2 linked regions of the Occallatibacter riparius genome follow. The protein of the gene in region 1 interacts with the protein of each later gene in a pairwise test. Links are inferred from orthologs where the notes say so. Each region holds a gene or a part of one and is shown on either strand. Other genes may lie near its edges.

Evidence for each region.
Region 2: the proteins of dnaB (region 1) and dnaA interact in binary tests that used the Escherichia coli proteins (3 or more experiments, as listed by UniProt). The link is inferred for Occallatibacter riparius from one-to-one orthologs.

What each region holds. Positions count from the first base shown.
Region 1 is NZ_CP093313.1:518,888-530,988, reverse strand. The notes cover bases 5,405-8,277. They hold dnaB (replicative DNA helicase), read right to left. Parts: upstream 7,601-8,277; coding sequence 6,209-7,600; downstream 5,405-6,208. Other genes in these bases: MOP44_RS01960 (manganese catalase family protein), read left to right, coding at 7,854-8,277; MOP44_RS01970 (M48 family metalloprotease), read right to left, coding at 5,405-5,990. In the rest of the region: MOP44_RS01990 (DUF3857 domain-containing transglutaminase family protein), read left to right, coding at 1-364; MOP44_RS01985 (hypothetical protein), read right to left, coding at 488-1,099; MOP44_RS01980 (hypothetical protein), read left to right, coding at 1,832-2,527; MOP44_RS01975 (response regulator), read left to right, coding at 2,709-3,095; more of MOP44_RS01970, read right to left, coding at 3,123-5,404; more of MOP44_RS01960, read left to right, coding at 8,278-8,693; MOP44_RS01955 (TadE/TadG family type IV pilus assembly protein), read right to left, coding at 8,913-9,455; MOP44_RS01950 (TadE/TadG family type IV pilus assembly protein), read right to left, coding at 9,452-9,964; MOP44_RS01945 (TadE/TadG family type IV pilus assembly protein), read right to left, coding at 9,986-11,311; aminomethyl-transferring glycine dehydrogenase subunit GcvPB, read right to left, coding at 11,715-12,101. UniProt on the Escherichia coli protein: The main replicative DNA helicase, it participates in initiation and elongation during chromosome replication. Travels ahead of the DNA replisome, separating dsDNA into templates for DNA synthesis.
Region 2 is NZ_CP093313.1:754,608-766,833, reverse strand. What follows is about bases 3,140-6,137. They hold dnaA (chromosomal replication initiator protein DnaA), read right to left. Parts: upstream 5,348-6,137; coding sequence 3,932-5,347; downstream 3,140-3,931. Other genes in these bases: rnpA (ribonuclease P protein component), read left to right, coding at 6,074-6,137; rpmH (50S ribosomal protein L34), read left to right, coding at 5,849-6,004; MOP44_RS02920 (RecQ family ATP-dependent DNA helicase), read left to right, coding at 3,140-3,752. Outside these bases: MOP44_RS02930 (polysaccharide deacetylase family protein), read left to right, coding at 1-742; hemL (glutamate-1-semialdehyde 2,1-aminomutase), read right to left, coding at 739-2,058; more of MOP44_RS02920, read left to right, coding at 2,283-3,139; more of rnpA, read left to right, coding at 6,138-6,487; membrane protein insertion efficiency factor YidD, read left to right, coding at 6,484-6,747; membrane protein insertase YidC, read left to right, coding at 6,801-8,669; MOP44_RS02890 (hypothetical protein), read right to left, coding at 8,827-10,461; MOP44_RS02885 (c-type cytochrome), read right to left, coding at 10,458-11,603; MOP44_RS02880 (helix-turn-helix domain-containing protein), read right to left, coding at 11,810-12,226. UniProt on the Escherichia coli protein: Plays an essential in the initiation and regulation of chromosomal replication. Binds in an ATP-dependent fashion to the origin of replication (oriC) to initiate formation of the DNA replication initiation complex once per cell cycle.

The sequences.
Region 1 (12,101 bases):
GGCCGGTCCTCTGCTGCTGGTGCGGCCGCGCGTGGTCGGGTCCTATGCCATGCCTTTCGATGACAAGCCTCGCCAGGTGCCGATCGATCTGGATGCTACCGGGAGGTGGAAGGACTCCTTCGACATCACTCTGCCCGACGGCTATGTGGTGGACGAGACCCCTGACCCGGTGGATCTGGACGTGGATTTCGCCAGCTATCACTCCGCGGTAAGTGCCAAGGGCAAGACCCTTCACTACGAACGCGAGTACGTGGTGAAGAAAGTGGAGATAGCTGCCGGCAAAGCTGCGGAGTTCCGCAAACTGCAGTCGGCGATTCTGATGGATGAGAAGGGGACAGCGGTGCTGAAGAAGGCCGCCAACTAGGCTCCTTCGCTGAGCGCTCTGGCTTGAGACTGCGGTCTGCCCAAGTTCGTATAGGAAGATGCCCATCTCCAGCATGACCCGACTGCGGCTGTATTCGGTTCACACCAGGGATGGGCATCCCTGTTAGTCGTCGGTATCTATTTCCGGCATCGGACCTTGGCGGTTCGGGATCTTGAGGGTGCCATTCTCGATCAGAATGCCGGTGAGGCGGTCGAGTGCGTCGGCCAAGCGAAGCCCGATACTTCGCTGGCTCTTGTTGAGCAGCAGCGCCGCCTCGGTGATGGAGTATTCCTGGAGCACGATCCGGTTGATGAGCACCCGGTCGAGCGCCGAGACCTGCTCCAGCCCTTTCTCCACATCAAGCACGAAGATGACGCTGTCCTCGAAGGTGTAGTTCCGCCGATTGGAGGAGCGGCCGCGTCCTATGCGTTCTCTAAAGACAACCGGAGACCGGGCCACCAGCATGGAAGCGAGCAGGTAGCGCCGCAGCAGCCTTTCAGTATGTTTGCGGTAGAAGGCCAGGTTCGGAGAAGGAACTGGACGGCCAATCGGCTGCTCGCCGATTCCAGGCATCTGAGAGGCCGACGGAGAATCTGGAAGCTGGCGGGCTGGTCCGAAGCCGCTTTGAGGCGTCGCCTCGCTCTGCGGGTGCGCTTCGTAGGTTCCGGTTGCCTGCCATTGGCGCTGAGCGGCTGCTGCCAGGGCAATGGTTGGAAATTGCAGGACGGCGCTCATTCGGCACCTCCTGCTTCAGCGACTGTCCACGTCCGCATGAGGTTCGGGGTGGACAGCCTATGCTTCGGCCCGCGGCGCCGGCCGGTGTCCACAGGGAAATCGGCGAGCCTGGTGGCACACTCTCGGCAATAAGTACTGCAGTGATTCTGGGCGCGGAACCAAAGACTGCCGCACCCTTCGCAAACTTTCAGTTGCACGCGCAACTCCATAATGGGTCTCCCTTGGGTTCGTATCCCGGCCTTTGTTTCTTCTCCTTGTTAGAACCGGGGTTAGGCGGGACGCGGGCGGGTGCTTCAGGATCGAACCGTCCTGTTGGGGGATTGCCTGCCGGGTTCCTTCTACACAAAACATAACGGTAATAATGCACAGATTCTGGAAAGTCGCACACAGCACCCAGATCGAAGCCTCTAACGTGCCTCGTATCTCCTGGTGTTTGCTTCTGTGCCGGAAGAAGGAACTCCCCGGCGGGCATGGACGCTGTCCGCGACAGTTTCTGGTTATGGCGGAGTTTCAGGCGACACGCGTGTGCAGAGGCAGACCCCAGAGTGTGTGATGTAAGTAGAAATAATTTATGAAGCAGAACCTTTTCGGTCAACGGCTTTCCGGTGAAACTCAGCTCCTTGGCTTTCCAAGGAACTCAGGAACCGAGAGAATAAGGCGATTTGTGCGTAATTGTTTTGCTGACAGCAATTGAAGTTAGTTGCGAGTTATTGCCTTGGGCAAGTTTTCCACATGAACTTTTCCCAGATGCACGAGCATCTACGGCTCGAGCTGCTGCGCAGAATTCAGCGGGGAACACTCAGCGTTTCGCTTCTTGCGCGCCAGACAGGCTACGGCCAACCACACCTGTCGAATTTTCTAGGCGGCAAGCGGCAGTTGTCGCTGGAGGGTCTTGATCGAGTTCTGAAAGCTCAGCAGATGACCGCGGCGGACCTTGTGCCCTCGCGACCGCCCCCCTTTGAGATGGAAGACCTGCTTCATGTGCCGCTGGTATCGCACTCCACCGCCATGTACGAGCCGCAACTCAGGCTGGCCGCCGTGCAAAAGCTGCTGCCGGTTCCGGCAGGGTTGCTGTCCAGGGCCATAGCCAGAGCCACGGTCAGCCGGCGCGCGTGGCATCGCTTTGTCGCCATCCAGATCCCGGCGCTCGATGCCCCGGCCATGGAGCCGATCGTGCTGGCGGACAGCGTGGTGTTCCTCGACCGCCACTACAACTCACTGCTGCAATACCGGCCTGCACGGGCAAACCTTTACGCCGTGCGGCACGACACGCGCCTGAAGGTGCGCTATGCGGATTTTCAGGCTGGCCGGTTGTTGCTGCGGCCGCATAATCGTGCTGCTCCGGTTGACCTGCTCGAGCCCGGGCCGGGGGAGTCGCCTGGCGACCTTATCGTCGGACGAATTGTTATGGTGATGAACGAGTTCTAGAGAGCTCGATCGGCTTCGTCCGCCGCCTTCTAGAGTCCGTAACGCCTGCTGGCAAAACCGCCTTGAAAAAAGCGCGACATAAATGCGATTTATGCGTCAAAATACTAGGGACAATCCCCGGTTCTTTCATTGGATAAAATTGAGACAATGATGGCTGTGGTGCCGTCAAAAGGATTTTGTTTTGCCCTCTTCCCCTGACTGTGTCCGCGTTCTGGTGGTCGATGACGAGTGCGCCATCGCCGACACCCTCGCGCGAATTCTCCGCCATCGTGGTTTCCAGACCATGTGCGAGTACAGTGCAAAGGGGGCGGCGCAGGCGGCGCAGCGCTTCCGGCCTGACGTCCTCGTCACCGATGTCGTCATGCCCGGGCTCAGCGGCATCGATCTGGCCGAGTGGTTCTCGAAAGAGCAGCCTGGGTGCCAGATCATTCTGACCTCCGCCAACCTGCATCATTTCGATCCGAGCGACCTGCCGTTTGAGCCTGCCCAGGAGATATCCTTCCTTCCCAAGCCGGTGCTCGTTTCCGACCTCATCGAGCTTCTCGACAGAAAGAGAACGGCCGCTTAGGCAGTATTCGCGGATTGCAACTCCTGCTCAGTCGCCCGCCTCGCGCGCCAGCGTTTCATGTCCGCGCAGACCCTCGTTAGTCTGGGCGGCCGCTCCTGCCTCCTTGAAGAACCAGAATGGTGAAAACGACCAGGTGAGCATGAGGAAGTCGAAGAGGCAGACATACCATGCTGACGGGATTCGGAACACAACGCACGCGGCGATGGCCAGGATCATGTTCAGGAACACCACCTTCAGGTATCGCCGGATGGAGACCATTGAACGCAAGGCGTGATTGGTGATTTCGCCTATGGAAGGCGCGGGCAGGCTTTGCAGGGCAGCCGGAGCCTCAGGAAAAGAGGCGGACGAGAGCTTCCAGCGCAGCAAGTTTTCATACTTTGCTTTTACCTGGCTCCGGATTCGCCAAAATGCGCAAGGGGACCTGACTCCCAGGTTCCACGTCTGCACCGGCGCGCCCGGTTCCAACTGCCAGTCAATATAGATTCGCCGAACCGGAAGCCAATCCGGGATGCCGGGACCCAGCCGCACGGCAAGTACCTGTTCAGGCCGCAGCGCGAAGCGCAACTGGTCGCCGGCGTAACTGAGCCGGTCCTTCGCCAGGAACAGCATGCCGAAGTCCCATACAAAGACCAAGTCGTATGTGCGCAGCACGGGATGCGGATTCAGATCGATCAGCTCCGCGCGGTCCTCGCCGCATGCAATTCCCTCTGCCTCAAGCCGTGTCACAAATCTCTGGCGACGCCGCGAGAGCCCCCATACGGACTGCCACTCCCCAACCAGCACGTAGATTGCGAAGCATGCGATTGCGCCGCCGATGTATGCAGGCGCGGGATGCGGAAGAGCCGCATGATGGATGGCCAGCGCCACCAGGCCCGGCGTCGCAATGGAGCAGAAGCGCAGGACCCACTTCTTCAGCGCAAGCAGCTCGGAAACGGCCCTTAGGGTTACTACGGGATTGCGCGGCGCGCCTTCCTTAAATTGCTCTTCGCTCAACCCGGTCGCATCATCTGTGGGCTCGGCTCGACCGACGGCCTGCTCGCGCATCAGTTCCTGCAGGCGCTCGGGTGGAACCTGGCCGATTTTTGCCAGGCGCTCTACGCGGCGCAGCATGGAGGGATGAGTCATGAGGGAGCCGGTGACACGGTCCCACTGCACTGGCAGCAGGTTCAGGCGCGCCAGCTTCAGCAGCGCTGTAATCACAGCCTCGGGATCGCCGGATAACTGCAAGGCGCCAGCATCGGCTACATGCTCAAAATAGCGCGACTGCAGGTAATAGAGAACGAGACCGATGATGTAGAGCACCAGGATCAGTTCCGGGAAAGCCATCACCCGATCACCGAAATGCACCAAGTTGGAGAGACCGGGGGCCGCGGCGGCTCCATCGGCGACTCGCCGCAGTTCCAGCGCATGCCGGAACGCTCCCAAAACGGAGCGCAATATCCAGTAGAAGATCTCAGGCGAGAACATCAGGCCAAAAAACGCCAGGCCCGTCCACATCGCGTGCTTTTTCTGAATGTGGGTAATTTCGTGCGCGGCGATCGCCGCGACCTCGCGTTTGTTGAGCCTGCTCAGCAGGTAGTCCGTAAACATCACCATGCGCTGACGCGAGGCAAACGCATTCGCCATTTGCGACTTTCCAGCGGGCATGACGAATACGCCGCGCAGTTCCACCGCGGCCTTCTTCGCGAACGTGAATACGCAATCGCGCAGCTCGCCGGTGGCCAACGGCTCAAACTGCATTCCTGTAACTCGCGACAGCAGCCAGGTGCAGAGCTTGTACGAGGCATAGACGCAGAAGAGCAGGGCCATTGAAGCCTGCCCATTGATTGGGGCCATCTCTATGCTTGCTATGAGACACATGACCGGGAGAAATTGCGCGGCCAGTGTCAGGGCATGGCTGGCCAGGAACTCTCCTCGTGTCCACCGGTTGCCACGGGCCTGTGCAAACACGCGGTAAGACAGGAGCAGGCAGACGAAGTATGCGATCCACGGCGGCAGAAACAGCACGCCCACGTTCAGTGCGACGGCACTCGCGCTGTGCGCCGATGTGTAGTAGCCGATCAGGTCGTCGAAACCTTTCCGGACGGTCTGCCCCACGATCCAGATAAGCAGCAGGCAATTGCCGCTGAAGAGGAGCACGCGGAGGTAGCTGAACCACGCGCCGATGGGATCCGCGGAAGAGTCGCGAATGGCCGCGCGCCGCATCCACAGGCACAACACGATTGGCGTAATCAGGAAGATGACCGGCAACACCGCCGCACGGATCGCGTCCTGCCGGCGCAACCCGAAGGCAAGATGAATGGCATCAGGCGATGCGGATGCCGTATCGATGGCGTAACTCGCGTCATCGTAAAGTTCCGCACGCGCTGAGTTGGCCTGTAGTTCCTCTTCCGGCAGTCTGGGGCTCCGGCCCGCGGCGGACGACTCGGCGAACCTTGCCCGCGGATAGGTGATGTGCACCCATAGTTTCCGAATGCCGGCGCTTCTTAGTTCGCCGTTGAGCCGGTCCAATGGGATATTTGTGGAGAGCAGAAGCCCGGCGCGCTGCATGGCGCCGGCGCATGTGCCGATTAGATTTCCGTGCCGCATCTGCTCCCGATATTTCAGGTATCGTTCCTGATCCTTCAGCGGGCGGGACTTTAGATATCGCGGAAGTTCTGTCTGGGCAGGCGGATTCACGAGCGAACCGGCCGGGCAATGCAAGGCCTGTTCCAGAGCCGCCTGGATGCCGCCGAGGTTTGCCAACTGATACGAGTAGAAACTTACCGTCGCATCGCCGCGTGCGGCATACGTCACGATCAGATTGACAAACGGCCCGTCGGAGTCATCATCCGCGTCATCGTCGTCCTGTGCGTGCAGCCAGGCGGGGAAGAAGGCCACGATGAGAAGGATCATCGCCCAACAGGCGCATTTACTTGCGGAATAACTTGAGCGTAGAAAGAGGCGAGATCTTCCCGACGGCGTTTCGGCGTGCATTAGCGGCTCCAGGTGGATCGCCCCAAGTACACCAGCGAAATGCCGTAGATTCAATGACTCGAAAGCGGTAACTCCGCTTTCACTCTGAGGTATCTATGTACTTTAGTTACCGGACCGCCGGACGAGCTTTGGCATAACTACTCGCCGGGCACTGCCTCCGCGGGATTGTCGAACCGGGTGTATTTGTTGATGAAGTTGAGGTGGATGGTGCCGGTAGGGCCATTACGCTGCTTGGCGATGATGATTTCGCTCTTGGCGCGGTCGGACTCCGACATCTCTTCGTCGCGGTTGTAGTACGCCTCGCGGTGGATGAACATGACCACGTCGGCGTCCTGCTCGATGGAGCCGGATTCGCGGAGATCCGAAAGCAGAGGGCGCTTGTCGTCGCCGCGGCGCTCACTGGAACGCGACAACTGCGACAGCGCAACTACCGGCACGTCGAGTTCCTTGGCCAGGGCCTTGAGTCCGCGCGAGATAGCGGAGACTTCCTGCGTGCGATTCTCGTAGCGCTTGCCGCCGGCTGAGGGCAACGTGGCGGACATGAGCTGCAGATAATCGATCATGATCAGATCGAGCTTGCCGTTGTTCTGCTGCTTGAGGCGGCGGGCCTTGGCGCGCATTTCGGCCAGCGAGATGCCGGCCGTATCGTCAATGAACAGCCGCGACTCGACCAGGTCATTGAGGGCCTTCTGCAGCTTGTCGTGATCTTCGCGGCCCAGGAAGCCGGTCTGGAGCTTGCGCTGATCGACCCAGGCCTGGGCAGAAAGCATACGGCGCAGGAGCGACTCTTTGCCCATTTCGAGCGAGAAGACAGCCACCACCGCCCCGTGGTTCACGGCTGCGTTCTGGCAGATGTTGACCGAAAATGCGGTTTTGCCCATCGACGGACGAGCAGCGATGATAACGAGCTCACCCTTTTGAAGGCCGCTGGTGTTCCGGTCGAGCTCGTAGAAGTCAGTAGCGAGTCCGGTGACTTCGCGGCTCTGCTTGTACAGGTTGTCAATTGACCCGAAGGAGCCAGCGACGATCTGGTCCAGACTCTGGAAGCCGTTGGAGATGCTCTTCTCGCTGACTTCCAGCAGGCCGGCTTCGGCGGCGCCGAGGACTTCGAGGGCGGTCTCGCTCTGGTCGGCCGCGCGGGCGATGGCCTGGGAGCAGATCATCATGAGCCGCCGCAGCAGGCTCTTGTCCTTGACGATCTTGATGTATTCCTCGATCACGGGCCGGCGCGGCAGGCCTTCCGTCAGCGACGCGAGGTAGGCGACGCCACCGACGGCCTCGATCTCCTTGAACTTGGCGAGCTCGTTGGCCAGGGTGACGATGTCGACGGGGCGCTGCTCAGCCAGCAGGTCGCCCATGCGCTGGTAAATGCGCTTGTGCGAGTCGAGCGAGAAATCGTCGGCTTCGAGCTTCTCCGCGGCTTCAGAGTGCGCATGGTTGTCGAGGAGAATGGCGCCGAGGATAGTTTTCTCGGCATCGACTGCCGCGGGCAGACCGGGATCGTAGCCGGGATTGGCAAAGGTGGCCATGGATCGAGTTTAGGCGGACAGGCGGCTGAGGATGGGTGTGAACATCTGGACAGGAATCTGCAAAAGCAGACCCACCGAAGATGTGAACTTCAATCGACAGGCCAACCTCGGGCTCAGCCTCGCATCACAGCGGCAGGATGATCAAATTGCGCCCGCGCGGGCGTCAACGCTGCGGCTCATGAGGCCGCTGGTTTGACGGGGAAAGCGCGTCCGCTCTCCACAACCATCAGGATCCATCGAGGAGGGACTCTCTGTGTATCACCACGTAAAGAAGCTTATGTATACCGTCAAAGTGGGCACGCCTGACGTGCGGTTCGGCCGCATGCTGCTCGAGCAGTTCGGCGGCGCGAATGGCGAGCTCGCAGCTGCCATGCAATACACCATTCAGGGCTGGAACTGCGTGGACGATATCGCGCGGCGCGACCTTCTGCTCGACATTGGCACGGAAGAGCTGAGCCATCTGGAGGTGGTCGGCGCCCTGATCCGCATGCACCTCAAGCCTCTGAAGACCGAGGCGGAGGCGGCCGAAGCGGATCCCCTCGTGACCATCGCCGGGGGTGGCGGGGTGGCGCTATACAACTCGGCCGGCAATCCCTGGACGGCCGATTACCTGAAGATCACCGGTGAGCTCGACGTGGATCTCCGCAGCAATATCGCGGCGGAAGCGCGCGCCAAGATCGTTTACGAGCGGCTCATCGACCATACGGACGATCCGGGGTCGATCGACACACTGCAATTCCTGATGACCCGCGAGATCACGCACATGAAGGCATTCACCGCCGCTCTGGAGACCCTGGAGAAGCGGCCCTTCTCGATTGGGCGGCTGGCTCCCACGCCGAAGCTCGTGGATGAGTATTTCAACGGCTCAACCGGGATTGGCGATGAGGCCGACATGGACGTTCGAGGCCCGTGGACCAGCATGCATGGCTTGCATGAGGTGCAGTCGCCCATGGACGGCGGCGAGGGCTTGTCGATCGATCATGTGGATGGCGTGGCCGGGCCGGAAGACCGGGGCAAGCAGGACGATGGCCAGCGCACAACTACGGCTCCGGAACTCGATGAACTGATCGGTGTCGCGGATGCGAAGTATTGAAGGATGGCTGGCGGGGCTTGCGAGGTTGAGCTACTTCGCGGGCCCCGGATGCAAGGAATCGCACGTTGAACACACGGCCGCTGGATTGGAGTGTCGTTTACCGTACACAGTTCACCCGGCCGGGGAGAACTTCTGTTTACATTAATGGTTCCCTGGGCGCCACGGAGGCCAATGTGTCGCTGGCGTGATCCGCTGGCGCGGTTCACGAATGGCAGCGGATTACTGGGCGATCACCATCTGCGAAGTGCTCGCCATGTTGATACTCTTGCGAAACCCGGGAAGATTGAAGGTGAATGGGTAATTCACCGTGATCTGGACGATGTCTCCCTTGGCATTGTCGCCGGTGATTGAATTGGCGGCATTGCATGACGTCGTTGCGCTTCCCGGGACAGGGCCGCGATACTGCACGCAAATGTTGTCAGTTGTAAGAAGTATGCCTGGATAGCTGCGGTGGACGATGTAATTCTTGATATCCGTTGTGGATGCCGTGCACTTGTTCGACAAGTATCCGGAGCAGCTGGAGGTCCAGGTCGATCCGCGAACGATGGCATACCGAGCGCCTTCGTGCGCGGCGTTGCCGAGAAAGTGGTAAGCGTACACGGCCAGACAGACCTCAAACACGCCGAATATCAGGACCGACAGGAATGTGAAGGAGATCGCCATCTCAAGGACGGTGGCGCCCCGATCGTCTCTTGCCGACCGCCTGAAAGCGCCCCGTAGAAGGGCGTCTATGCGTTGCCGTAATGTTCGTCGACAGATCAATTTGGAAGAATCCTCATCGCGGAATATCCGTGGAGTGTGTAGGTCCGCGGCAGGATCCGTGGAACCGAAAACACTGCATTGACGGAAGCTTGTGTGGAGACCGTGACGTAACTCACCACGTAGTGGGCGACTGAGCTGCTGGAGCCAGTGCAGGCGGTGATGGTCGCATCGCTGCAACTCACGGTTCCGCTTGCCGGGCTGTAGGTGGGCGTGCCGGTGGTAAGGTTGAGTGTCTCGCAGACGCAGCCTGCGCTCGGGCTGGCGGTCAGCGTGGAGAGATCGGGAGCATCGTTCTTCGCTGCCTGGGCTACCGTGCTGGTCGACGTGGCGTTGCCCATGTTCTCGCCGCCAAACGAGGCCCCGGCACGCGCCGCGTTCTCTACCTCGATGGTGTAGTGTGCGACGCGACCCAACTCAAAGGCGCCGAAGGTTATGAGGATGAACAGCGGCATCATTACGGCCAACTCGACCAGGGCCGCGCCACTCTCTTCATTGAGTCGAAACTTCATCTATCTGCTCCTTTAACCCGCTCAGTAAATCAGCCCAACTCTGGCCAGGGGCGAGTCGGATGAGTCGTACCCTTGTATTTTGAGAGTCGCAGCCTGCGAGCAGAAGTTACCGATGATTACATCATTCGCCAGCTTGGTAGACGCGCCCTGGTCCTGGACGAACAACTGCATGTACGGCGCGTAGATAACGCCCTCCAGGTCTGACGTGCTACTTCCAAAATCGAAATAGATTTCAGCGGGGTTGCCGTAGTTATTGCCCTTGCCATGCGAACAGGTGTAGGTGCCTTTGCCGTTGGCGCCATCGCTGGGAGCGTCGAACAGAACACCGCAAAGCGGGTTCAGGCTTCCCGCGCAGGGGTGGCCATATCCCGGGGGCGTGAGGTTCAGGTTTCCATTATTGGCGAAGCTGAAGGGGATGTTGTCGGCGAGATAGATTGTGACGTTGGAACCCGTTACCGAACCGGTGATTGAAGGTCCGTTGCCGCCATTTACGTTTTTGTCGAACACATACATGGTGTTCGACTGCAGTGTGCCGCTGAGATTGCCGCTGTTGAAGTTGTAGATGCAACTCATCCCGGTGCCGGAAGGCGCGGTGCAAGTCTTGGCGGTGGTATCGATCTGTGGCTGATTCGCAGTCTGCTGAAGCTTGGACAACGGGTCGCTTGTGGGTGGAGCATTCTGAGACACGGGGCCGGTGATGCTGGAACTGCCACCGTTCGTAATTGTGCCAGAGGCGGTAACGAATTTAGCGTTGATGTTTGAGCTGCCTCCCATGCTCAGATTGCCGTTAATGGTGACGCCGCAATTTTGACCGAACAGCTGGGAACTCCCACCCATGGTGGCCGCGGGATTGGCCAGGCCCTCGCCATTCTGAACATTGAAGCACCCGTCGGAATTAAGCAGGTTCGATGCGATCGCTGTGGAAGCGACATTCAAGGAGTGAATGCCGAACAGGTTCATGAAGATCGTGGGTGTGGCGAAGCTCGCTGTTGCCTGCACCAGCCCGGAACCGCTGTAGCCTGAGATGGTGGGAGCTACCCTGAGGGTCAGGGTGAGTCCGTTCGCGGAGTTCGCCGCCCCATTGGACGACCCCGGGGTGAAGCCATTCATTGTGGCGTCGTGGGAGGCCGCAGTATACATTCCCGAGGTTACGCTCGACGGACTGCCTTCATACATGGATTCAGTTACGCCGGCGAGGGCAGCGCTGTCGGCAACTGTCTGCGCGATCCTTCTCTGGCGCAGCAGGATTCCAACGTCGGTTGCGAGACCCACGAACCCAAGCAGCACCGTCATGCTCAGTGCCACAAGGACCAAGGTTGCCCCTTCTTCTTCGCGAACGATCTTCATACTTGCTCCTGAGGCGTGTTGAATCTGACTGCCTGCTCGGTCGCAGCCTGGTCGAGCGGGTCGAGCACGCCTTCATGCCACCATCCCTCGGTCATTGGTTCTTGACAGAAGGGGACGGGCCGGTTCTTTGGCGCTGCGCTGCCAATCCCCGACCAAGAGGAATTAGCAACAGCGATGCCAAAGCGGTTATTCAGTATGTTGTTTAAAATGTGTGGATTGGAAATTGAGGAGCAGAAGGGGCAGCAACAAGCGCGCCGAACCGTATACAGGTGTTTACAGTTCAACCGGTCGCATGGACGTCGAAGGGTTACAACTCCAGCTTAGCGCCCGTCTGTAGCAGCCCAAAAAGCAAAGAGGTCTCCCGCGCTGCAGGAGGCCTCTTCAGCACCATCGCCTGGCTGGATTATTCCAGTTTCCAGCGCAGAATCGGCTTGCGGGCAGCGGTCACTTCATCGAGCCGCGACACCCGCGTAGAATGAGGGGCCGTCTTGACCAGTTCTGGGTCCTCCTCCACTTCCTTCGCGATGGACCGCATGGCCTCAATGAACAGGTCCAGCTCTTCGACAGACTCGCTCTCGGTCGGCTCGATCATCAGCGCCCCTGGCACGATGAGCGGAAAGCTGACCGTGTAGGGATGGAAGCCGTAGTCAATGAGCCGCTTGGCAATGTCGCCCGTCTTCACGCCTTTGGCCTGCTGCCGCTTGTCGCTGAAGACCACCTCGTGCATTGAAGGCGTTTTGTAGGGCAGCTCGTAGAGGTCTTCGAGCTTTTTGCGGATGTAGTTGGCATT
Region 2 (12,226 bases), 240 kb from region 1 along the record:
CGAGGGCGCCGGTGCGGCCGCGGCCCTGGGGCTCGCCGCAGGCGGCTGGAGCTACGCGGCCCTCTACCCACAGTCGCAGATCTTTGGCCCGACGCTGATCGCCCCCGAACGCATTGGCGAAATTGCGCTTACGTTTGACGACGGTCCTAATCCCATCTGGACGCCGAAGCTGCTCGAGATGCTGGCGTCGCACCGAATCAAGGCGACGTTTTTTCTGGTCGGGAAATACGCTGAGGCCGAGCCTTATCTCACACGCTACATCGCTGATTCAGGCCACATCATCGGCAGCCACTCGTGGTCGCACCCCAACCTTGCGCTCGCGGGACGGAAGAAGATTCGCGAGGAACTCTACCAGTCCAAGCACATGCTCGAGCAGATCACCGGCTCGCGGATTCGCTACTTCCGTCCGCCGTTCGGCGCGCGGCGTCCCTTCGTGCTCAGTCAAGCGCGCGAACTCGGAATGTCTCCTGTGCTCTGGAATGCAATGACGAATGATTGGAAGGACCCCTCGGCTGATGACATCGCCGAGCGGCTCGGCGACAAGGTCGACTCCCTGGGCCGGCGCGGTCGTTCAGCCACGATTGTCCTGCACGACGGCGGGCACCTGGACCCTGCTGCCGACCGCGGGCCCTCAGTTGAGGCCGCCGAAAAGCTCATCAAACGCTTCATCGGCGTGCGCCGCTTCGTCACTGCCGAGTACCTGCAATGGGGACCTAAGCCCGTCTCCGTGAGCACCCGCTAGAGCCCCAGCGCAGCCTTGAACGCCTCACCCGCCGCCTCGATCGTCGCCTTCACCTCGGCCTCTCCGTGCGCGGTTCCCAGGAACGCCGCTTCGAACTGGCTGGGCGGCAGCCATACGCCCTGCTCCAGCATGGAGTTATGAAATCGCCCGAACATTGCGGTATCAGACTTCGCCGCGGACTCGTAATCCGTCACGGTCCCCGGAGTGAAGAACCAGGTCCACATGGCGCCCACGCGATTCGTGGTTAACGGCACGCCCGCCTTCTTGGCCTCCGCGGCAACGCCCTCCGCAACCGCCTTTGCTGTCGCCTCAATCCGCGGATAGATCTCGCCCGCATGCTCCTGCAGATAGTCCATGGTCGCCAATCCCGCCGCCATGGCCAGAGGATTCCCACTCAGCGTGCCCGCCTGATAAACCGGCCCCAGCGGAGCCAGCAGGTCCATGTACTCACGCTTGCCGCCGAACACGCCAACGGGCAGCCCGCCGCCTACAATCTTGCCCAGCGTAATCAGATCGGGGTCCATGCCGTAGCGCTCGACGGCCCCACCCAGCGCCACCCGGAAGCCCGTCATCACCTCATCCGCAATCAGCAGAGCGCCTTCGCGCCGCGTAATCGCGCGCAGCCCTTCAAGGTACCCGTCCACAGGCGGAATACAGCCCGCGTTGCCCACAGCCGGCTCCAGGATCACCGCTGCGATCTCGCCTGGATGCGCCGCAAAGGCCGCTTCCACGGCGACCAGGTCGTTGTAGGGCAGAGCCAGCGTGAGGTGTGCAATCTGGTCCGGCACTCCTGCCGAGCCTGGAATCCCGAACGTCGCCACGCCCGATCCTGCCTTGACCAGCAGGCCATCCGCATGTCCGTGATAGCAGCCTTCAAACTTCACAATCAGCTTGCGATCCGTCGCGGCGCGCGCCAGCCGAATGGCCGACATGGTCGCTTCGGTGCCCGACGACACGAACCGCAGCTTCTCCAGCTTGGGATAGCACGACACCACGCGCTCGGCCAGCTCCGCCTCGGCGGCGGTCGACGCCCCAAAGCTCGCCGACTTGCGCGCCGCTCGTTCGATCGCCTCCACAACCGGCGGAAACGCGTGGCCCAGGATCATCGGTCCCCACGATCCGAAGTAGTCGATGTACCGGTTGCCGTCCGCATCGGTCAGGTACGCGCCCTCCGCGCTCTCCAGAAACGGCGGGTGCCCTCCCACCGCGCGAAACGCCCGCACCGGCGAATTCACTCCGCCGGGAAAATAGCGCTCTGCGCGCTGCTGAAGTTCCTGCGATCGCGTGTGGACGGGAGCTGCTTTTTGCGTGGTCATCGTCTCCCAGTATAGAAGTGCCTTGATCCGGCTCTGAATGGCGCCCGTCACACCATCGGTAGGCCCCCATTGTCCGCTATGCATCCGTCTCATAACTTGCAAATTGCTTATTTCTCAAATGTAAAGCAGCATCTGCCGAGGATTCTGCGTCGTATCAAGTGTCTGAAGCAGTCCTGAATGGGTGTTCCGGCCGGGACCAGAGCGCATTCGGACCCCTAACCCATATGTCCAAAACCAATCGGAACGTTATTGATATCGCAGGCGCGGCCAGAAAGCTCCTCGGATTCCAGTCGCTTCGTCCTGGTCAGCATGACGCCATCCAGTCGCTGCTTGAGGGCCGCGACACCGTGCTCGTGCAACCCACGGGCTCCGGCAAATCCGCCGTCTACCAGATCGCCGGTGCGCTGCTTGAGGGTGCCACAGTCATAGTCTCGCCGCTCATCGCATTGCAGAAAGACCAGGCCGATGCCATCGAAGCCAGCCGGCTCGAGGCTACCGCCGTGGTCAATTCCACTCTGTCAGCTAGCGAACAGCGCGAAGTCCTCGACCGCATCGAGCAGGGAAAGGTGCAATACATCTTCCTAGCCCCCGAGCAGCTTCGCAAGCCCGAAACCATCGAACGCCTGCGCGCCGCCAACGTCTCGCTCATCGCTATTGATGAAGCGCACTGCATCAGCCAGTGGGGTCATGACTTCCGTCCCGACTATCTCGGCCTGTGTCAGGTCATTGAAGCGCTCGATCATCCCCTCGTGTTGGCCATGACCGCGACGGCTTCGCGCGAAGTGCGCGGCGAAATTATCGAACGTCTCGGCCTGCAGAATCCGCGCGTCTTCGTGCACGGATTTGATCGGCCTAACATCTCGCTGCGCGTCGACCTTTTCTCGAATAAAGACGAGAAGTGTGCTTCCTTGCTGCGCCGTGTCGAGTTCGCAGAGAAGCCCGGTATCGTCTACGTTTCGACCCACAAGCACGCCGAAGACATTGCCGCTGATCTGCAACGAATGGGCGTAGACGCGCTCTGTTATCACGGCGGCCTCAAAGCGAAGCAGCGCGAAGAGATACAGAACAAGTTCATGAACGGCGAAGTTCCAGTCATCGTCGCCACCAATGCATTCGGGATGGGCGTCGACAAGCCGGACATCCGCTTCGTCTTTCATGCCGACGTCAGCGACTCGCTGGACGCCTACTACCAGGAGATCGGGCGCGCCGGCCGCGACGGAGAAGAAGCCGAAGCCGTGCTCTTCTATCGTCCCCAGGACATCTCCGCACAGCAATTCAAAACCGGACCGGCGCACGTCGACTCCGAAGGCCTCGAGTCCGTCTACAACACGCTCATCGCGATGAGAGGCCCCATGACCCGCGATGAGATCGTCCTCGAGACTGGCATCAACGCGCGCAAGCTCGTCGGACTGCTGCACAGGCTTGAGGAGACAGAGGCCATTCGCCATCTCGACAACGGCGACTATGAAGCGACCAGCAGCCGCCCGCTGTCGCAGGTAATCGAGGCTGCAGCGGAAAATCAGAAGTTCCAGAAGGATCTGCGCAAGCAGCGCCTGCAGAAGATGCAGAGCTACGCGGAATGGCGCTCCTGTCGCCGCGAGTATCTGCTCCGCTACTTCGGCGACGACTACGCCGGCCCCTGCGGCAACTGCGACCGCTGCGAGGAACTGCGCCTCATGCCCAAGGCTGCTTGAGCATTCGCAGAGCGGGCTGCCGCTGCAGACCTGCCGTGCCCCATCCTTGCGGCTTTTTTCTGCCGCAAGGGTGGGAAGCCAGAAATGCTGGCAGGAGGGCCATCTTGCAGCGCCAATAAACACCGAAGGCCGCGGTTTATCTCCGCGGCCTTCGTGTTTGCGTTGCGTTTACAGCGCGATTATCCGTTCAGCGTTTCCTGCAGCTTGTTGAGCATCCGGTGCAGGTCCTTGTCGGTGCGCCGCTGCTCGTCGATCTTGCCAATCGAGTGCATCACCGTGGTGTGGTGCTTGTTGCCGAACTGGCGCCCAATCTCCGGCAGGCTCGCCTCCGTCATCTGCTTGGCGAGATACATCGCAATCTGCCGCGGCACCACTACCTGGCGCGAGTTGTTCTTCTGCTTCAGGTCAGCGACCCGCATGCCGAACTGCTCGGCCACAGCGCGCTGAATGGCTTCAATCGTAACCTTGCGCACTTGCATATCGATGAACTGTTTCAGGCACTGCTGCGTGGCTGAAAGCGTGATCTCCACGTGGTTCAGCTGGCACCAGGCAATCAAGCGCACCAGCGCGCCCTCGAGCTCGCGCACGTTGGTGCGGACGTTGGAGGCGATGAAGAGTGCCACGTCAGTTGGCAGCACAACCTGCTCTGACTCGGCCTTCTTCTGCAGGATGGCGACTTTGGTTTCCAGATCGGGCGGCTGGATGTCCGCAATCAGGCCCCACTCGAACCGCGAGCGCAGCCGATCCTCAATTTCAGCCAGTTCCTTCGGCGGACGATCCGACGCAATCACGATCTGGCGCATGCTTTCGTGCAGCGCGTTGAACGTATGGAAGAACTCTTCCTGCGTGCGTTCCTTCTGCGCGATGAACTGAATATCGTCGATGAGCAGCACGTCCACCGAGCGGAAGCGATCGCGGAAGCTGGTCATGCGGTCGTTGCGCAGCGACGTAATCATCTCGTTGGTGAACTTCTCAGCCGAAACGTACGAAATCACCGACGCAGGATTGCGCCGCTTCACCTCGTGCCCAATCGCGTGCATCAGGTGCGTCTTGCCCATGCCGACGCCACCGTACAGGAACAGCGGATTGTAGGCGCGCGAGGGACGCTCTGCCACCGCCAATGCAGCGGCGCGTGCGAACTGGTTGCCGTTGCCGATCACGAAATTATCGAACGTGTAGCGCTGGTTCAGCTGCGCGGCGGTCGACCAGTCGAAGCGCGACTGCTCAGGCGCGTTGCGCTGCGCCGGTGCCGGCGGCGGAGCTGTGGGCGCGTGCGATGGAACCGGCCCGAAGCCGCCATCCTTCCGCTGCGGAGGAACCGAAGGGTCCTCCTCCATGGTTACAAAACATACTTCATCGAATTCCAGGCTCTGCGTATCAATCGCTTCCTGAATGAGATCGCCATACTTGTCGCCGATGTGCCGGAACTCCGGCGCGGGCACCCTCACATAGAGAATGCGTCCTGCCGCATGACTGTAGCGCGTAGGTTTTAGCCAGGTTTCGAACGACTGGCGGATTACCTTTTTCTCGAGAGCGGCGAGAATCTGAAGCCAGGGGTTGAGTGCCGTGGAGGCCGGCGTCATTGCAAATGCCATCGATGCAATCCTTGCGTGGTCCCTTTAAAACGGTTCGCCCAATCGTCTTTAGACAACACCCCTGCAGAGGCGGGAGATATTGCTTCCCGTCAGTTATCTACTGCTTTTGGTGTTTCGGCCGTTGATCTGCCCCTTGCGCTGTGAGCTCCGGGGGCGGTGGACAAATTTCGTTTCGTGGGACGCTAGAAACTTTTGTTGAACGGTCCCGATGGTAGCACATTTGGACCGCCTTGCAACGCCTCATTCATACATCTTTCACGTGCCATTTTTTCATTGCACCATAGGTGGTGAAAGTGGCGATTGCAAGTGACTGGAGTCACCAATTACCGCCTCACGTGATGCTCGATTGTCTCATTGGACACCCCTCATTTGCACATGGTTGCTCCAGTGCAAATACCAAGCCTCGTGCGCCTCCGACTGGATTCGAAACGCCTTCTACGATATACTTGAATCTTGCCGTCAAGGCTCAGAAACTAGTCAGGATAGAGGAGCGCATTTTCCATGCCCAAGCGCACATTTCAACCTAACCGCCACCGCCGCGTGAAGACCCACGGCTTCCGTGCCCGCATGAAGACCAAGAGCGGCGCCGCCGTGCTTAGCCGCCGCCGTGCCGCGGGCCGCAAGCGCGTCGCTGTCAGCGCCGGCTACCGCGACTAGTTCGCGCCTCATCAAGGGGCCGAAGCCCGCATTTCCCCAGGGTATTCGGCCAACCCTTCCGGCTTCACCATGACCACCCCTGCCAACGCTGCTGAGCCAAAGCAATCGCTCGCGGGCGCGCGTCTGCGCAAGCATGCCGACTACCAGCGTGCCTACACCGCCGCCGGCCGCAAACGCCAGTCCAGTTCCATGAGCTGGTTCATGGCTCCGCAGCCCGAGTCTCCGGATGGTCACCCCCGCATAGGCCTCACCGCAGGTAAGGTCCTCGGCAAGGCCCACGAGCGCAATCGCATCAAGCGCCGCATGCGCGAGGCCCTGCGCCGCCACCTCGATCTCATCCCGCACGGCGTCGACCTCATCTTCCATCCCCGCCGTACAGTGCTCACCATCGAGTTCACGAAACTCGAAGCCGAGCTCGTGCGTATCCTTACTCAGGCACGGACTGAGTCTCAGCGCAAACGCCAGCCCGCGCCTTCGCAATGACCCGCATCCTGCTCGCACTGCTCGCGTTTTACCAGAGATGGCTCTCGCCGGCCGTGCACTCGCTCGGTGTCGGCGGATGCAAATTCCTACCCACGTGTTCCGAGTACGCCGCCCGCGCCATCGTCCTGCACGGACCTCTGCGCGGATCAGCGCTCGCTGCATGGCGCCTCTTGCGTTGTCACCCCTTCAGCCGCGGCGGACTCGACCAGGTGCCCGTTCCCGCATCGCACCGGCACACCGCCCACGAACCTTTACCATAGAAACAGCGGCAGATTTCGCCTCTGCCGCGTGCTTGAAAGACAGGACGTAACCTTTGCCCGAATTCCAAAATCCTAATCTGCAGTCGCAGGGTGGTCCCGGCTCCGGTAACAGCGGCGGCGGTGGCGGCAACATGCAGTCGCTCCTCGTCATGATGTTTGTCGGCCTCGCCGTTATCCTCGGATTCCAGTATTTCCAGAAGCCCAGTTCCACCCCCGCGCCTGCGCAGCAAACACAGCAGCAGGCCGCCCAACCGAATGCCGGCACTCAGGGTACTTCCCCAGCCGCGGCAGCGGCGCAGCCCGCCGCAGCCCAGCCGCAGGCTCCTTCGGCAACGCCCGCCGTCGTAGCTTCCTCTGAGACGGAGACCACCGTCGAAAACGCGGACTTCCGCATCGTCTTCTCCAATCGCGGCGCGCTCGTCAAGCACTGGATCCTGAAGAATCCCCACTACAAGGACTCCATCCAGAAGCATCAGCTCGACATGGTGCAGCAGCAGGCTTCCATCCGCTTCGGCTTCCCACTCTCGCTCTTTACCTATGAGCCCGCCCTCAACTCGCAGTTGAACCAGGCGCTCTACCAGGCCTCCGCCACCGGAACCCTCCAGGCGCCCAACACGCTTACATTCCATTACGCGCAGAACGGTGTCGATGTGGTGAAGACCTTCCACTTTGACGGGAGTCATGTTGTCACTGCCGAACTCCAGGTCCGCCGCAACGGCGAACCGGTGCGCGCTCTCCTTGCCTGGCCCGCTGGCCTTGGCGATATGGAAGAGTTCCAGGGCCGCAGCAGCATCCCCGGCCTCTCACGCACCCCGTCGCAGTTCGCCTGGTCGCTTGGCAACAAGCAGGACACGCTCGACGCCCGCAAGGTCTCGAACAACGCCACGCTCGACGGCGAATACCAATACGCCGCCGCATCTGACCTCTACTTCGCAGCGGCCTTCATGCCCGACGTGCCCGCGCGCGCAACGGTGGTCACGTTTCACAATGCAGTCGACCTGCCCACCGATCCATCGAATCCCAACAGCGAGAAGAAACCCGCCGACATCATCGGCGTCGCTGTCGGAGACACCAGCGGCTACACGCGCCTCCGCCTCTACGCCGGCCCCAAGCAGATGGATATCGTTTCCAAGATTCACTCCATCGGCGCCGACGGCCAGCAGACCGGTCCGACCCTCGAGCACCTGATCCAGTTCGGATCGTGGCTCGGCATCATCGCCAAGCCGCTCTTTCTCGCCTTGCACTTCCTCTACGAGCACGGCGTCCCCAATTGGGGATGGGCCATCATCATCATCACCGCGCTGTTCAACATGATCCTGTTGCCCACGCGTCTCATGATGATGAAGTCATCGCTGAAGATGATGCGCATTCAGCCCAAGGTGGAGGCAATCAAGCGCAAGTTCGCCCACCTCAAGGCCACTGATCCCAAGCGCGCCGAGATGAACGCCGAGATGATGGCCCTCTATAAGACCGAGGGCGTCAACATGTACGGCGGCTGCCTTCCGCTCATCATCCAGATGCCGCTCTTCTTCGCCTACTTCCGCGTGCTCCAGAACACCGTGGAACTGCGGCAGGCGAGCTGGGGATGGCTGCATGATCTGTCCGCGCCCGACCCGCTGCACATCCTGCCCATCATCATCATCGTCACCATGTTCCTCACGCAGTTCATCACGCCGTCGCCAGGTATGGACCCCAACCAGCGCCGCATGATGGCCATCATGATGCCGGTCATCTTCGGCTTCACGTTATGGCAATATGCTTCGGGCCTCGCGCTCTACTGGTGCACGGGCAACCTCATCAACCTTGCCATTCAGCTCTCTATCAACCAGTCGCACATCGGCAAGGAGATGCACGCCATCGCCGCCAAGCGAGCAGCCAAGAAGCTGGGTAAAACCCCGCCCACCATCCAGGGCCGCCGCTAAAGAGCAGCAGCAGAACTACAAAGGGCTTCCCAACCGGGAAGCCTTTGCCTTGATCTTCATCTCCCCACAGATTTGTCGTTCTGACCCTGAGTGCAACGAAGGGGAAGAACCCGCTTTTGTCCTTGCTTCTAAGCTCTGCTGTTCAAAGCCCTCAGCGCTATCGCTCCGCTCTCCCCAGCACCACCGCATTCTGCGCCGCATTCTCCTCGTAATACTTCACCCATCTCTGGGGCTCCGCGGCTTGATACGGCTCCAGGTTATGCGCCCAGCGGAACCCCACCGGCTGATACCAGAGCTCCGCTTCAATCCTGAACGGACCCTGCGCGTTAGCCGCCGGCACAACATAGCGCGTCAAGCTCGCGCCTCCCGCAAAGTTCGCATCCTCCGCCGCACCGCCCACCACCGCCACATCGGCAGCCGCAGACTTCTTGTCGAACCCCGACGGCAGAATCCGATTGTCCTTCAGATATCCCACAGCCGCGATCAGCCCCGTGGTCACGTTCCCATTCAGGTCTTTCAGGATCGGCTCGAAAATCTGAACCTGGTCCTGCTTCGTGATCTCGGTATAGTGCGGTTCAAACCGCTTCGGATCCGCATCGTTATCGTTGCCCGCAATCGACCCATCCGGCCGCAGCGTGCCTGACTCGAACACCACTTTACCCGCCGCATCGCGCACCACAACGTGCAGCCAGGCTCGCCGCGAAGGATACGCCGTGGGCAGCTTGTGTCCCGTCAGATTCTCCACGCGCACAGCAAACTGCACGTCGCCTGCGTTCTCCTGCACATCGGCAATGCTCACGCGCGCCGACCGCGTCTTCAGGAACTCCGTCGTGCGATCGGTCGCGTCCTTCAATTCCTCCGGCAGCGCCTGCACATCCAGTTCATCGCGATGCTCATTCAGTACCTGCGGCAGCAGAACATTCCCGCCCACAAACACATGCCGATGCATCCCCGTGCGCTCCGGCCCGAACACGGCCGTGATCCGCGTCGGCTCCGTCACTTCGGGCATGTGACAGCTCTGGCACGATTCGCGATTGTAGTAATCGCTGTGCTGCCATTCCAGAAACGGCATCTGCTCCGGAAGCTTCCCGATCTCCTTGCCACCAGGCCCGCGTGCAATCGTGTACAGCGTGTGGCAGCTTCCGCACAGCCCTGAATCGCGAATATGCGCAGCCTCCGTCGGAACAAAGCCCTTGGTCGATGACTGCATAACGCGCTGGTGTCCCGCATCCACGTCGAACGGCCCATACTCCTGCCGATGGGCCTTGTCCGCGGGCGCCGCCACAGCCACGTTCCCGTTGAACGTCTCTTGGGTTCCCAGCCCCTTGGCTTCCACCTGGTGGCACACTGAGCAAGACACGCCATCCTTGTAGGCCTTGAAGTGATCCTTCTCCGCGGAGAAGGGAAGCCGCGACAGCACGTCCGTCTTCACGCCCACGTCACGATCAGCCAAGTGCTGCATCGGCATATGGCACGTCGAGCATTCGTTCTGGATCTCGAGGGAAGACTCAGGATGATCGATCGTCTCCCTGCGCACACTGCCCTGCCAATAGGGGTCGCGCCCCGCGTTCGCCATCACGCTCGCCCGCCACTGAAAGCCGATCGAGATGTCCTCGCCCTGCGACGTCTTCAGCCCGTTGTGGCATGCCACGCAACGGTCCGACGTGCGGAATTCCTCCTCCGGCTTCGAATGCGCGTCCGAAGCCGCCTGCACTCCGCCCGACCCCAGCAGCGCGGCTCCCCCCAGCGATGCCATCGCGCCCAACAACAATCCCAACCGCGCCGCCCTCACCAGCCCTCCCAGAACTTCCCGTCAGCCCAGTCCCACAGAATGTAAAACTGCACCTGCGGATTCCTTCCGGCTGTGTTGGTGAACGGCGTGCGCACGCCAATGTCCGCGCGAATGTGCTGCCGGGGGCTCAGCGTCACCTGCATCTCCGGCAGCACGTCCCAGTCCGTCTTCGCGCCGTCCACAAGATCGCGGTTGGCCAGAAACTCCACCATCGGCGACCACTGCCTTCCCAGCCGCTTGTCCTGCGCTATCGTCTGCCCCAGCGCCGTGTACCAGAACATGCTCTGCGGCGACTTCTTCGTATCCACCGGCAGGTCCGCGCCCATCTGGAATTGCACCCACGTATTCGTCCGCCACAACTGATCGAAGGCCGCGAACGGCTCGAAGACCGTTGTGCCGGCGCCCCCCAGCTTCGTGCTGCCGGTGGGTGGAAGCACTCCCCCCTGCAGGCTCAGGATGGATCCCGTCTTCAGGCTCGAGAACATCACGTGCTTCAGCCCGATCGTCATGTCGCCCGTGTGGCTCTCCAGGCTGTGATTCACGTCTTGAAGCACCCACGGCACATCCACTTCAAGCTGATCGCGCTTGCCGAACGCCTGCTCGTGAATCGCATGTGTCTCCCACGAGGGCGCGCCTGTCGCATTCGCGCTCGTCGAGATCACCAGCTCGTTCTCAGGAAATGCCTTCTCCGTCACCAGCGCCCGCGGCAGGTTCAACTCGCCGCGCGGCCACCCTCGCGCATCGCAGAACGTCCGCATATACGCGATCACATCGTCGATATCGTTTTCTGAGAGCAGTTGCCCGAACGTCGGCATGATCGTCGAGAAGCCCTTGTAAGGTCCCCCGTGCACCACCACGCCCTTCCACTGCATATCTGCTTCCGGTGTGGTCTGGCTGCAGACGGTGAAATCAGGAAACGTGTTCGGACGATTGAACACCGTGCTCGTCTGCGGCGCCCCTTTACCGGTCTCGCCGTGGCAGGTGTTGCACCCGCTGTTGTAAACACGCTTGCCGTTGCTGACGTCCGGCTTGCGCTTCAGATCCAGCCGCTGGCCAATCACTGCCAGCGACGAAAATGTAACGACGGTCAATACAAACCAGAACAGAGGAAGCCGTCTGTATCCAACTCCGTCTCGCTGCAAACGCCCTCCACCCGGCCCGTTACCGCGCGCCAGCTTCTATATAAATGCTACGGTTCTTTGCTAGCCAAACATCTTGACGATTCCGTCATTTACACCAGACGGAACCGCCGCGCAGTGCTCTCTTCCGCGCTCGTTATTGGAGCGCACTCGCACCATGCAATGTCATCTAGCTCGTTGGATGCGCCCTCGGCGCTTTCGTAGCCTGCTCAGCGCCGCTCGTGTATCCCAGGCGCATTGCTCGGCAATGCGGTGGGCCGCGGAATCCCTGGCGGAAACGCATTGCGCGTCTGTGCCGAGGGCTGCGGCAGCGGCTGATGCATCGTCACAATCAGCGCGCTCGCTGACTTTGTCCCGTGGCAGAAATACGAGTGCGCTGTCGCCGAATCGAAATACACCGCATCGCCCGGCCCGAGCGTGCACCGGTTCTCGCCATGGTGCAGCGTCAGCTCTCCTTCCAGCACGTATAGGAACTCGTACCCCGGATGCATGTGCGCCTTCGGCTCGTGCTGCGGGCTCAGCGGCACAAACTCCGCGAAGTAAGGATCCATGTGCCGGTCCGGAACCATGTAGCCCAGGCTCTCGAAAAAGTATGCCGGCGTGTCGGTGCCTGTCTGCGGCATCCG